One region of the Paenibacillus sp. FSL R7-0048 genome, then DNA from elsewhere that is predicted to be linked to it. Evidence: a T-box and tRNA genes for the amino acid it is inferred to sense, from the RefSeq annotation. Region 1 holds a T-box; the other holds one or more tRNA genes.
What was found. The T-box of region 1 lies ahead of trpS (tryptophan--tRNA ligase). A T-box ahead of a tRNA ligase gene usually reads a tRNA of that ligase, here a tRNA-Trp.

Region 1 (6,498 bases):
TGAGGAACATGAGGAACATGAGAAACGTGAGGTGCGTTATTAACTTAGTTGCCACATTAGCGCCACCTTTGCACCAAATTAGCGACATATTAGTGCTACTAGCGCCATATTAACGCCACATTAGCACCACTTTTGTACCGCCGAAATCGCTCAGACGCTAAGGCGGTGATTTTACCGTTTACAGTGCAGTATTAGCGAGGTTAGACGACGATTTTACAGTTTACAGTGCAATATTTACGAGGCCAGATGGTTCGGACTCAGGAGCCCTTATTTCGAAGAATCCGGGCATTTCGCAGTGCTATCGGACTCAGATGCAGCTATTCAACCCAATATGCTCAATTTTGGTGTGGATTTAGACCAATAAGAGCTATGCAGTCCGAAAACTCAGCAAAATGCTCAAAAAAGCTAAAATAGCTGCAATACAGTCCGTTAGAAGTGTTACGCGCGTGAGGAACATGAGAAACCTGTGAAACGTGAGGAGCCTGTGAAACGTGAGAAGCCTGTGAAACGTGAGAAGCCTGTGAAACATGAGAAGCCTGAGGAACATGAGAAGCCTGAGGAACATTAAGCGCCTATAGCCCCCGTGAGGAGCATTATGCACATACAGTCCCGATAGGAGCATCAGGAGTTTGTTCTCATTTAACAAGTGGCGTGTTTGGTGTTAAAAGGTAACTCGCAAAGTTAGTATAATGTCCCAACAATAACAAAAAGGCCGCAACCAGCGGCCTTTTTCTATATTACAACTCCCAACGCATATTCACTAATATCGCTTACCGCTCATTTTTTCAGAATATCAATATACTCTTCTTTCTCTCGATCTGCCCCCGCATTAAGTTTCAGTCGCAGTGACTTCGGGTGATCCAACACATTACTGCTGAAGTAACTTATAAATCCATCATCAGATCCACTACCAGAATTCGGATTAATTTTAATGTCGTGCTTCCCAATCTGCGCTGTTAATTCATAGGGGAGCTTTTGAAACAGTTCATTTCGGACGATCCAATCCGTTTTCAATTCCTCATTTATCGTAAATTTGAGCGCTATGCTTAACGGAGAAAGCTCGACTTCGGCTAGTTTTACTTCCTGTCCGTCAATTATGAAGGGGTGGTCTACAACTAATGTCTCCGTCTTCTGCTCCCAAAACTTAGGATCAATAGAGAAGTTCACTTTTAAACGATCAGAATACCGCATGTCGGATAAAACCGTTCCTGTTTTCGGTTTACTTAACATTCCCGGGTCTACAGAGGCAATCTGAAAATCCGCCACTACGTCTGTTGGCCTTGGTTTATTTCGGTCCAGTGAGAATACAGTTTTACCGAGCCAAGTATATATGGTTCCCTCTGCGTGTGCTCCCATTCCGCCCCTATTCCCATTCTCCTCCATTACGTCTCGTCCAGTTTCAGCATCTGTCAGCTTCACACTATTTACACTGTACACTTCCTGACCATCACTTGTTGTCCCTGTATACAGCAGCATGATTTTATTTTCATCAGCAAGCACAGCATTTAGCGTAATTTTATATCCATTTGATTCAGCACTCTTATTAACGATTTGTACATAATCATTCCGGATTGCAGACTCTAGTGTAAGAGCATCAATATCAGCTGCAGCCAATGTTTTAAAAGGCTCCAATACGCCCCAATCAAACGTTTCAACACTCGAAGTCCCTTGCTGTGGCAACAGCTGGGTTGGATTGAAGAACAGCAAGCCCGCTATCATCACTGCAGCCGCCAGCACAGACATCGCGCTTTTTGTGAACATTAACCTTCTGCCACGTTTCTTGCCTAATTCCAAACCTGCTTGGATCGCATAGATCTGAGCGGCTGCATTCTCTATTTTTTGTTCTTGTGGGATATGTCCGGCATCGCTTAACATGGCTAGCTCCTCTTGACTACTCATTGTTCCATTCACCCCGATTCTTTATGATGGTTCGCAACTGCTTGAGCCCCTTATGCTGCCAAGTCTTAACCGTCCCCTCGGGTTTATTCATAATGTTAGCGATCTCAGTCAAGGTCATATCATTGTAGTATTTTAGCAGCAGCACATGGCGATACTTGGGCTTAACCTGCTCGAGTGCCCACAGCATTTCCATCCGATGATGGCCAATGTGTGTGACCTGTTCTCCTATTCTTTCATCTACCAGCGGCATGGAACGTTTTCTTCGTCTTTGTTCATCTATACAGACATAAATTAGAATGCGAATAATCCATGATTTGAATGCTTTGGGGTCCTTTAAAGTTTTTCTTTTAATCCAAGCCCGGCAAGTCATTTCCTGCATCGCTTCCAGCGCATCGTTTCGGTTCCGCAAGTAACTATAAGCAATACTGTACAATTGTTCTCTATGTACCAATATCGAATCGTAAAAATCCGTCTCGCTCCGAGTATCAAGAATCGTTACTTTTTTCATTTCTGCATTAGTCATCGTCATGTCCTTCCTTAGCCTCCTCTCTTCAACCTTTCATAGATTAAGACGGGGGAGGTATAGAAACGGTTTTTATTTCGTTTTTCTTTTTTTGCTCAAAGCTCTCTAAATTATAGCATTCTATAAAAATTGAATGAAAAATGTTATGATAGGTTAAATTGGACATAATCAATAGTACGCACTCAAAAGTGCCATAGGTGCTAAAAAGTACCCATACCTTGGAGGTTATCATGACAACAACATCTACAACAACTATCAAGAAAAAATACAATATTTCTGTTGAAGCCACACTAGAGGTCATCGGAGGGAAATGGAAATGCGTAATTCTATGTCATTTAACTCATGGCAAAAAACGCACCTCTGAGTTAAAACAGTTGATGCCCGGCATTACTCAAAAAATGTTAACCCAGCAGCTACGCGAGCTTGAGGCAGACGGAATCATCAACCGAATTGTTTATAATCAGGTTCCACCAAAAGTAGAATACGAGCTTAGTGAATATGGTGATAGTTTAAGCGATATTTTGACTGCATTATGTAATTGGGGAGAACAACATATCATTAAGCAATACGGTGATAAATACGCTGTTTTAGAGGATAACATCTTAAATAAATAAACCGCTATATCAAGAAAATGGTTGGAGATTTATGCTGCGAGAGTTGGACTTCAATTATACGCCCACGAAAAAAGGACAGCTGAATCAGATCGATTCAACTGTCCAAAGCTTTAATTCACCCGTCCCTTGAATGGCGCACAGGAACATAACTTAAATTACGCCCTCTCCTCCAATAGCAGTTGCTGTGAATGATATGGGTCCAAATAGATTAATAGGCAAGTTGCTATCATTCTGAATTACCAATTCATAGTTGTGGACTCCAATATAAGCACCATCGACCCACTGAGCACTTAATTGAATATCAGTAATTGTAGTAAAACGATAAAAGGATCTATAAATATCGACTCCAGCTCGTCGGATGATAACAAGAAATTGGCTATTAGCAAGTGCAGTAAGACTAAAACTTCCATTTAACTCGACTCTACTGGAGAAAGAAGCCGGATTAGCCGGACTAATATTTACTTGCGCTGTAGCTAAACCCGCTCCAGCTCCAGGAATCCCTGCAACCGTTATAGCAGTAGTAAACGGATCTAACGGGATTTTTGCCTGTGACCCATAACTTATTATTGTCGCCATTTATCATCACTCCATTTCAAGGTTATAGAGTAGTATATTGTGAATCCATAATGATAGATTGGACTTAATTCCTGATGATTATATACATTTAAGGTATACTTTGCTAGATCATATAAACCTAGATACCTCGTCAATCACCATACGATTTCTACTCATTGACAACATCCCTGTTCAGAATTACAATAATTCACATATCATGAACAACGATGACAAAGGGTAAGTAGACAGACGAACATGGTCTTCAGAGAGCCGGTGGTAGGTGCGAACCGGTGACCAGCGTATGCTCGAATGGCCTTTATAGTTGTTTTTCCGAACTATCTTAATGGATGCAGTAGGGAAAACCGGGGTTCCCGCCGTTATCAAGGGACCTGTATCGAGAATAAATTCAACCTCTCCGTACAGGTAAGAGAAGATCGAAAGCCAAGAATCGTAAGGTGACACGATCATTTAAGGTGGTACCACGACAACTTCGTCCTTATTGGATGAGGTTTTTTTGTCATTTAAAGGAGGTGATGGCCATGGATGATGGCTGGTGGTGGCGACTCGAGTGTAACCAAATGCTAAATAACAGGAGGAATTTATATGATGAACGAACGTGTCTTAACTGGAGATCGAGTGACTGGAAAGCTTCACCTTGGCCATTACGCCGGCAGCTTGCAGACCCGAGTAGCCCTTCAGGAGCAATATGAAACTTTTGTGTTTTTAGCGGATATTCAAGCCCTAACGACCCATTTTGATCGTCCACAGCTGCTGGGTCAACATCTGCATGAGATCACACTGGACTATTTATCTGCGGGTATAAATCCGGAGAAAACAACTATATTTATTCAATCGATGATCCCTGAAATCGCAGAGCTGACCCTCTTGTTCTCTATGTTTGTTACTGTGAATTCTTTACGGCATAATCCCACGATTAAAGCCGAATCGAAAAATTCGAGCTTAGATGAATTGTATTACGGTTTTCTTGGTTATCCAGTTAGTCAGACTGCTGACATAACATTTTGTAAAGCAACGATCATTCCTGTAGGGGAAGACCAGCTCCCTCATCTGGATTTAACCCGCAAAATCGTCCGCAGATTCAACGAGCTGTACAGCCCGATACTGGTGGAACCCAGAGCACTGATCAGTGAGACTCCGAGGCTTGTGGGTACGGATGGCAACGCTAAAATGAGTAAAAGCCTTGGCAATGCCATCGAGCTGGACTCCACTAAGGAAGAGATTATCTTTAAGATACGAAAAGCCACAACCGATCCAGCGCGTGTGCATAAAAATGATCCTGGACATCCAGATATCTGTCCTATTTTTGCTTATCATGGTGCTTTTCGCTCAGCGGGGGTAACCGAAATTCGTGAAGGCTGTGAGCGGGGTACCATGGGTTGTTCTGCTTGCAAACAGTTGATTTCGACAGCTCTAGATCAGCTTATAGAACCGATGCGAGAGCGTCGTTCCTATTATGCTACTAAGCCCAAGCTTGTGCAGGAAATCTTAATCTCTGGAACACAGCATGCCCGCAGCATTGCTCAAGAAACAATGGCCGAAGTACGTGAGGCTATGAGTCTTAACTATTTTTCAATCTAAAAATGACCAATATAGGCACTCAAAAAAAGCCGGAATCTCATTGGAAGAGATCCGGCTTTTTTCTTCTCCTTACAACACCCAATTTCCCTTACGGAATACGGGTTCAATCGTGCCGTCCACCAGCTCTCCGTCAATATCCAGCTCTGCTGAACCGATCATAAAATCGACATGAGTTAAGCTGACATTAGCTCCTCTAGCCACAAGCTCTTCGTTCGTAAGCTTTGTGCCGCCTTCAATATTTACAGGATAAGCACTTCCTAGCGCGAAATGGCAGGAGGCATTCTCATCAATCCCTGTATTGTAAAAAATGCGGTTCAAGCGAGAGATTGGAGAATCATGCTGCACTAAGGCTACTTCTCCTAGATAAGATGCACCTTCATCCGTTGCCAGCAGTGAGGTTAAATGTTCGCGTCCGGATTCAGCTTCATAAGCTACGACTTTCCCTTTTTCAAAAGTGAATGAAAGTCCTTCAACTAACCGTCCATTCAAATTAAGAGGGAGCGTGCTTCTAACTGTGCCATTAACGCCAGTACGATGGGGCATGGAATAAATCTCTTCCGTTGGCATATTAGCTACAAAATAAACGCCTTTATCATTCTCACCGCCACCCCCGCGCCATAAATGGCCTTCCGGAAGCTCTACATGCAGATCCGTTCCCGGAGCACGGTAATGCAAGCTTTTATAACGTTTAGCGTTCATTCTGTCCTGACTTTCTTTCAACTGACCAATATGCTCTCTCCAAGCAGCTATCGGATCATTGCTGCCCACACGATTCATCTGGAATACAGCTTCCCACATCGCCTCTACCCGCTCTTCTTCAGGAAGATCGGCAAAAACCTTGTTCGCCCAAGCACGTGTTGGCGCTTTGACCAGAGACCAGCTGATTTTGCTGTTCCGAGTATATTTGGAGTAGTTCTTGCGAGCAACAGCCGCTGCTTTGACTGCTCTAGATACCTTAGAAGAATCAATGCCATTAAACAGTTCAGGATCAGGTACTTTAATATGTAAGATGGCACCATTCTCTTCCGCGAATTTCTCCATCATCTCAGCCTGCCACTGTGGATAGTAATCGAAAGAATCCTCTGGGGCTTTTTCATAACGGATCCGTGTAGTTGCTTCATCGTCCCAGTCAACAATTACATATTTAGCTCCCGCTTCATAGGCTTTCGCTACAATCAAGCGAGTAAGTTCTGCGGTTTCTATCGGTGCATGTACCATAAGGACTTGTCCAGGCTGTACATTTACTCCTACTTTTACAACTAGGTTCGCATATTTCTCCAGCATTACTTCAAAATCTTTCATGAATTC
Region 2 (6,498 bases), 3.2 Mb from region 1:
GAGAATGTCATCGTATGATATTTTCCTGCGGAAGAATCAAGGTTAAGCTAATAAGAGCACACGGAGGATGCCTAGGCGCCAGGAGCCGACGAAGGACGTGGCGAACAACGAAACTGCCTCGGGGAGCTGTAAGCAAGCTTTGATCCGGGGGTGTCCGAATGGGGAAACCCAGCTGTGGTAATTCGCAGTTACTCATTTCTGAATACATAGGAAATGTAGAGGCAGACCAGGGGAACTGAAACATCTAAGTACCCTGAGGAAGAGAAAACAATAGTGATTCCGTCAGTAGCGGCGAGCGAACGCGGAACAGCCTAAACCTAAGAGCTTGCTCTTAGGGGTTGTGGGACGTCTCACATGGAGTTACAAAGGAATATGGTAGGTGAAGAGGTCTGGAAAGGCCCGCGATAGAGGTAAAAGCCCTGTAACCTAAACTGTGTTCTCTCCGAGACGGATCCCGAGTAGTGCGGGGCACGTGAAACCCCGTATGAATCCAGCAGGACCATCTGCTAAGGCTAAATACTACCTGGCGACCGATAGTGAAACAGTACCGTGAGGGAAAGGTGAAAAGCACCCCGGAAGGGGAGTGAAATAGAACCTGAAACCGTGTGCTTACAAAAAGTCAGAGCCCTATTAATGGGTGATGGCGTGCCTTTTGTAGAATGAACCGGCGAGTTACGTTTAACATGCAAGGTTAAGCCGAGAAGGTGGAGCCGCAGCGAAAGCGAGTCTGAATAGGGCGACTTAGTATGTGGACGTAGACCCGAAACCGTGTGATCTACCCCTGTCCAGGGTGAAGGTGCGGTAACACGCACTGGAGGCCCGAACCCACGTACGTTGAAAAGTGCGGGGATGAGGTGGGGGTAGCGGAGAAATTCCAATCGAACTCGGAGATAGCTGGTTCTCCCCGAAATAGCTTTAGGGCTAGCCTCGGTATAAGAGTAGTGGAGGTAGAGCACTGATTGGGTGCGGGGTCCGCAAGGATTACCAAGCTCAGTCAAACTCCGAATGCCATATACTTATTGCCGGGAGTCAGACAGTGAGTGCTAAGATCCATTGTCAAAAGGGAAACAGCCCAGACCATCAGCTAAGGTCCCCAAGTGTGTGTTAAGTGGGAAAGGATGTGGAGTTGCACAGACAACCAGGATGTTGGCTTAGAAGCAGCCACCATTGAAAGAGTGCGTAATAGCTCACTGGTCGAGTGACTCTGCGCCGAAAATGTAACGGGGCTAAACACACCACCGAAGCTATGGCTAGATGCTTTGCATCTGGGGTAGGGGAGCGTTGTGTAGGGGTTGAAGGTGTACTGAAAAGAGCGCTGGACACTACACAAGTGAGAATGCCGGTATGAGTAACGAAAAGATCAGTGAGAATCTGATCCGCCGAAAGCCCAAGGTTTCCTGAGGAAGGCTCGTCCGCTCAGGGTAAGTCGGGACCTAAGGCGAGGCCGAAAGGCGTAGTCGAAGGACAACAGTTTGAAATTACTGTACCACCGTAATCCGCTATGAGCGATGGGGTGACGCAGGAGGGTAGTGACGCGGACTGATGGATGTCCGTCTAAGCAGTGAGGCTGATGTGTAGGCAAATCCGCACATCGTTAAGGCTGGGCTGTGATGGGGAGCGAAAATTATAGTAGCGAAGGTCATGATCTCACACTGCCAAGAAAAGCCTCTAGCCAGGAGAAGGTGCCCGTACCGCAAACCGACACAGGTAGGCGAGAAGAGAATTCTAAGGCGCGCGGAAGAACTCTCGTTAAGGAACTCGGCAAAATGACCCCGTAACTTCGGGAGAAGGGGTGCCCCGGTAGTGTGAATAGCACGAGGGGGCCGCAGTGAAAAGGCCCAAGCGACTGTTTAGCAAAAACACAGGTCTGTGCGAAGCCGCAAGGCGAAGTATACGGGCTGACGCCTGCCCGGTGCTGGAAGGTTAAGGGGAGTGGTTAGGGGTAACCCGAAGCTATGAACCGAAGCCCCAGTAAACGGCGGCCGTAACTATAACGGTCCTAAGGTAGCGAAATTCCTTGTCAGGTAAATTCTGACCCGCACGAATGGCGTAACGACTTGGGCGCTGTCTCAACGAGAGATCCGGTGAAATTTTAATACCTGTGAAGATGCAGGTTACCCGCGACAAGACGGAAAGACCCCATGGAGCTTTACTGCAGCTTGATATTGAATTTGGGTACGATCTGTACAGGATAGGTGGGAGCCGTAGAAATCGGAGCGCAAGCTTCGGTGGAGGCGCCGTTGGGATACCACCCTGATCGTATCTAGGTTCTAACCTAGTGCCCTTACCGGGTACGGGGACCGTGTCAGGCGGGCAGTTTGACTGGGGCGGTCGCCTCCTAAAGAGTAACGGAGGCGTTCCAAGGTTCCCTCAGAATGGTTGGAAATCATTCGCAGAGTGCAAAGGCATAAGGGAGCTTGACTGCGAGACCTACAAGTCGAGCAGGGACGAAAGTCGGACTTAGTGATCCGGTGGTACCGCATGGAAGGGCCATCGCTCAACGGATAAAAGCTACCCTGGGGATAACAGGCTTATCTCCCCCAAGAGTCCACATCGACGGGGAGGTTTGGCACCTCGATGTCGGCTCATCGCATCCTGGGGCTGAAGTAGGTCCCAAGGGTTGGGCTGTTCGCCCATTAAAGCGGTACGCGAGCTGGGTTCAGAACGTCGTGAGACAGTTCGGTCCCTATCTGTCGTGGGCGCAGGAAATTTGAGAGGAGCTGTCCTTAGTACGAGAGGACCGGGATGGACGTACCGCTGGTGCACCAGTTGTTCCGCCAGGAGCATGGCTGGGTAGCTACGTACGGACGGGATAAGCGCTGAAAGCATCTAAGCGTGAAGCCCCCCTCAAGATGAGATTTCCCAATTAGTAAGACCCCTTGAAGACGACGAGGTAGATAGGTTGGAGGTGGAAGTGCAGCAATGCATGGAGCTGACCAATACTAATCGGTCGAGGGCTTATCCTATACGTAGAATGCAGATTCGTTTCGGATTCAGTTTTCAGGCATCAAGCCTGGTATGAATATTCCCTGATAGCTCAGTTGGTAGAGCACTCGACTGTTAATCGAGTTGTCACAGGTTCGAGTCCTGTTCGGGGAGCCATATGGAGAGGTGTCCGAGTTTGGCCGAAGGAGCACGATTGGAAATCGTGTAGGCGCCACAAGCGTCTCGAGGGTTCGAATCCCTCTCTCTCCGCCACAAATTTATAATTAGTATGGCCCGTTGGTCAAGGGGTTAAGACACCTCCCTTTCACGGAGGTAACATGGGTTCGAATCCCATACGGGTCACCAAATTTTCACTTGATTTATCCTAGTGGACTTTGGTACAATAACAATTGTTGTTTATGGAGGCTTAGCTCAGCTGGGAGAGCATCTGCCTTACAAGCAGAGGGTCGGGGGTTCGATCCCCTCAGCCTCCACCATAACACTTTCTTACTGACGCGGGGTGGAGCAGCCCGGTAGCTCGTCGGGCTCATAACCCGAAGGCCGCAGGTTCAAATCCTGCCCCCGCAACCAATTAACTTAAGCAATTATATCTTTTGGAACCGTGGTGTAGTTGGCCTAACATGCCTGCCTGTCACGCAGGAGATCGCGGGTTCGAATCCCGTCGGTTCCGCCATTTTCATCATGGCTCGGTAGCTCAGTCGGTAGAGCAGAGGACTGAAAATCCTCGTGTCGGCGGTTCGATTCCGTCCCGAGCCACCATTTATCATCACAAAAGAATGAGTGCCATGCCGGTGTAGCTCAATTGGTAGAGCAACTGACTTGTAATCAGTAGGTTGGGGGTTCAAGTCCTCTCGCCGGCACCATCCTTGGAGGATTAGCGAAGTGGCCAAACGCATCAGACTGTAAATCTGCTCACGTGAGTGTTCGGTGGTTCGAATCCATCATCCTCCACCAGTTTTTAGGGGCATAGTTTAAAGGTAGAACAACGGTCTCCAAAACCGTTGGTGTGGGTTCAATTCCTGCTGCCCCTGCCAAGTTCTTTCTAAAGTTTAATATGGCGGCCGTGGCGAAGGGGTTAACGCACCGGATTGTGGTTCCGGCATTCGTGGGTTCGAGACCCATCGGCCGCCCCATTTACTTTAAAATGAATAATGGCAACAATATCAACTTAATATGGCGACTGTGGCGAAGGGGTTAACGCACCGGATTGTGGTTCCGGCATTCGTGGGTTCGAGACCCATCAGTCGCCCCATTTTACTTTAAAATGTTATTGGGGATTAGCCAAGCGGTAAGGCAACGGACTTTGACTCCGTCACTCATAGGTTCGAATCCTATATCCCCAGCCATTTTATGCGGACGTGGCTCAGCGGTAGAGCATCGCCTTGCCAAGGCGAGGGTCGCGGGTTCGATTCCCGTCGTCCGCTCCAAGTTTTCATGGCGCCATAGCCAAGTGGTAAGGCAAAGCTCTGCAAAAGCTTTATCCCCAGTTCAAATCTGGGTGGCGCCTCCATTTAGTTCATATGTGCCGGCGTGGCGGAATGGCAGACGCGCTCGACTCAAAATCGAGTGGGAAACCGTGGAGGTTCGAGTCCTCTCGCCGGTATCTTAAAAAGGTTTGTAAGAATGCTTTTATAAGCAATCTTACAAACCTTTTTTCTTTATGTCCTTGGGTTTACAGCAGTAAGCCGTTGAATAGAGAGTTTCTCTATTTCAACGGCTTTTTTTAATCTGATTAGTGATTAACCTGATTGATTATTAATGCGGAATGCTCGCGGGGTAAGACCTATTTCTCGTTTGAACATATTGCAGAATTGGGCATCGTTCACAAAACCTGCAGCAGCAGATACTTCAGAGATTTGCATCTGAGTATGACGTAATAGAGATTTTGCATAATCCAGGCGTTTTAACAGCAAATACCGCAGGGGTGAAGACCCGAAACGTTCTTTAAATAGATGGCGAAAACGATCGTAACTATATCCGGACATTTCTGATAGTGTTTCGACGGACAATTTATGGCGATAATGCTCATTCATATAATTAAGGACATATTGTACTCGATCTTCTGTTGGGGATTGATATCCAGAGGCACTAAGAAGCCTCATAAGATGGACGGTAATCTCGCTCATTTGTAGGTTTAGAAGCTCAGAGAATCCGTCTTGCTTGCGTGTAAACTCTGCTTTCATTCGCAGCAGGATTTGAAGAACGGTCTGATCTTTATCATCTTCATATACGCCGAGCAGATTACTCATATTAGGGTGTTCCGAGTGGAAGCCTACAAATAATACATTTGCATCCTCACGGTGGTGCTCGTCATGTTTATGATTGGGTGGCACAAGCGCGAAAGAAGAGGAGCGAAAATGGTAACTTCGTGGGCCAACATTGGTTGTCCCTACCCCCTGTAAATAATAGACTAGTTCGTAGCATTCATGCTGGTGTGGAGGGATATAAGTATTTAGCTCATGTGTGGCACTTACAATATATAGAACACGATCCATGATGATCCTCCAATACTTATGTTTTAGCCGAATCGTACAAAACAATGACCGAAATCATATAATTATTTTTAATAATATTTGTTATGATCGTATCAATAAATCCGAAAGTTCGCAACCTGACTGGCCATCTCGTTCGGAAATAAAGCGGATTATTAATAATAATGGTATTTTTATTGCTATTTTTGAGCCTAAACGTTAAATTTATTACTTTTAATGATACTTTATTTGGAAAAAAGAGAATTTCCATTTGAACCGTGAATTATACAATGGGTGAAGATGGGATTCTGCGGATTACTAACCAACTAAAATTAGGGGTGGAATAGAGTAATGAATAAAAAAGTTCTTTCTTTGTTGTTATTAATGGTGATGGTTCTGGTCACAGCATGTGGGAATAACACGTCCAATAACGGTTCTTCAACGAATACTGGATCCAAAGCGGACGAAGGCGGAGAAACAGGTGCAGGGGATAAACTCAAGGTTGTATTGCTGATTCCGGGGACACTTGGGGATAAATCATTTTTTGATTCCGCTAATAACGGCTTGCAAAAGGTTAAGGATGAACTTGGTGCAGAAATAAAGGTTGTTGAAATGGGCGTTGATAAAACGAAATGGGAGCCTACATTTAACGATATCGCTTCCGAGGATTGGGATGTAATTATTTCTGGCGGTTCTGAAATTACAGAGATGTTTAATGCAACGGCAGAATTGTATCCAGACAAAAAATTCATTAATTATGATACCGACATCGATGAAGCACCAGATAACATGTACAACATGTCTTATGCGACAAATGAAGTATCTTTCTTGGCAGGTGCCGTAGCAGCATTAGCTACACAATCGGATATGCCGAATGCTACCCCTGAGAATGTGATTGGGTTTGTCGGCGGTATGGATATTCCGGGGATTAATGCTTTCTTGGTCGGTTATATTCAAGGTGCTCAGTACGTTGATCCTGATGTAAAAGTGGCTGTGTCGTACGCTGGTGATTTTGTTAACCCGGCAAAAGGTAAGGAGCTGTCTCTAATTCAATATAACTCCGGTGTGGATGTTATTTTTA

Region 2: it has a tRNA-Trp gene. The T-box ahead of trpS (tryptophan--tRNA ligase) is inferred to sense a tRNA for this amino acid. The anticodon was not compared.

Annotation. Positions count from the first base shown of each region.
Region 1 covers NZ_JBBORF010000001.1:3,046,845-3,053,342, reverse strand. The annotation lists gene NSQ91_RS13400 (DUF4179 domain-containing protein) at 778-1,899, opposite strand; gene NSQ91_RS13395 (sigma-70 family RNA polymerase sigma factor) at 1,892-2,428, opposite strand; gene NSQ91_RS13390 (winged helix-turn-helix transcriptional regulator) at 2,653-3,036, shown strand; gene NSQ91_RS13385 (hypothetical protein) at 3,187-3,612, opposite strand; T-box leader at 3,810-4,092, shown strand; gene trpS (tryptophan--tRNA ligase) at 4,195-5,190, shown strand; gene NSQ91_RS13375 (aminopeptidase) at 5,260-6,492, opposite strand.
Region 2 covers NZ_JBBORF010000001.1:6,242,056-6,248,553, reverse strand. The annotation lists rRNA gene NSQ91_RS27630 (23S ribosomal RNA) at 41-2,966, shown strand; tRNA gene NSQ91_RS27625 (tRNA-Asn) at 3,027-3,102, shown strand; tRNA gene NSQ91_RS27620 (tRNA-Ser) at 3,106-3,198, shown strand; tRNA gene NSQ91_RS27615 (tRNA-Glu) at 3,217-3,291, shown strand; tRNA gene NSQ91_RS27610 (tRNA-Val) at 3,347-3,422, shown strand; tRNA gene NSQ91_RS27605 (tRNA-Met) at 3,440-3,516, shown strand; tRNA gene NSQ91_RS27600 (tRNA-Asp) at 3,542-3,619, shown strand; tRNA gene NSQ91_RS27595 (tRNA-Phe) at 3,630-3,705, shown strand; tRNA gene NSQ91_RS27590 (tRNA-Thr) at 3,734-3,809, shown strand; tRNA gene NSQ91_RS27585 (tRNA-Tyr) at 3,815-3,900, shown strand; tRNA gene NSQ91_RS27580 (tRNA-Trp) at 3,907-3,980, shown strand; tRNA gene NSQ91_RS27575 (tRNA-His) at 4,004-4,079, shown strand; tRNA gene NSQ91_RS27570 (tRNA-His) at 4,123-4,198, shown strand; tRNA gene NSQ91_RS27565 (tRNA-Gln) at 4,218-4,292, shown strand; tRNA gene NSQ91_RS27560 (tRNA-Gly) at 4,299-4,373, shown strand; tRNA gene NSQ91_RS27555 (tRNA-Cys) at 4,383-4,456, shown strand; tRNA gene NSQ91_RS27550 (tRNA-Leu) at 4,471-4,549, shown strand; gene NSQ91_RS27545 (AraC family transcriptional regulator) at 4,686-5,441, opposite strand; gene NSQ91_RS27540 (BMP family ABC transporter substrate-binding protein) at 5,769-6,498, shown strand, end outside.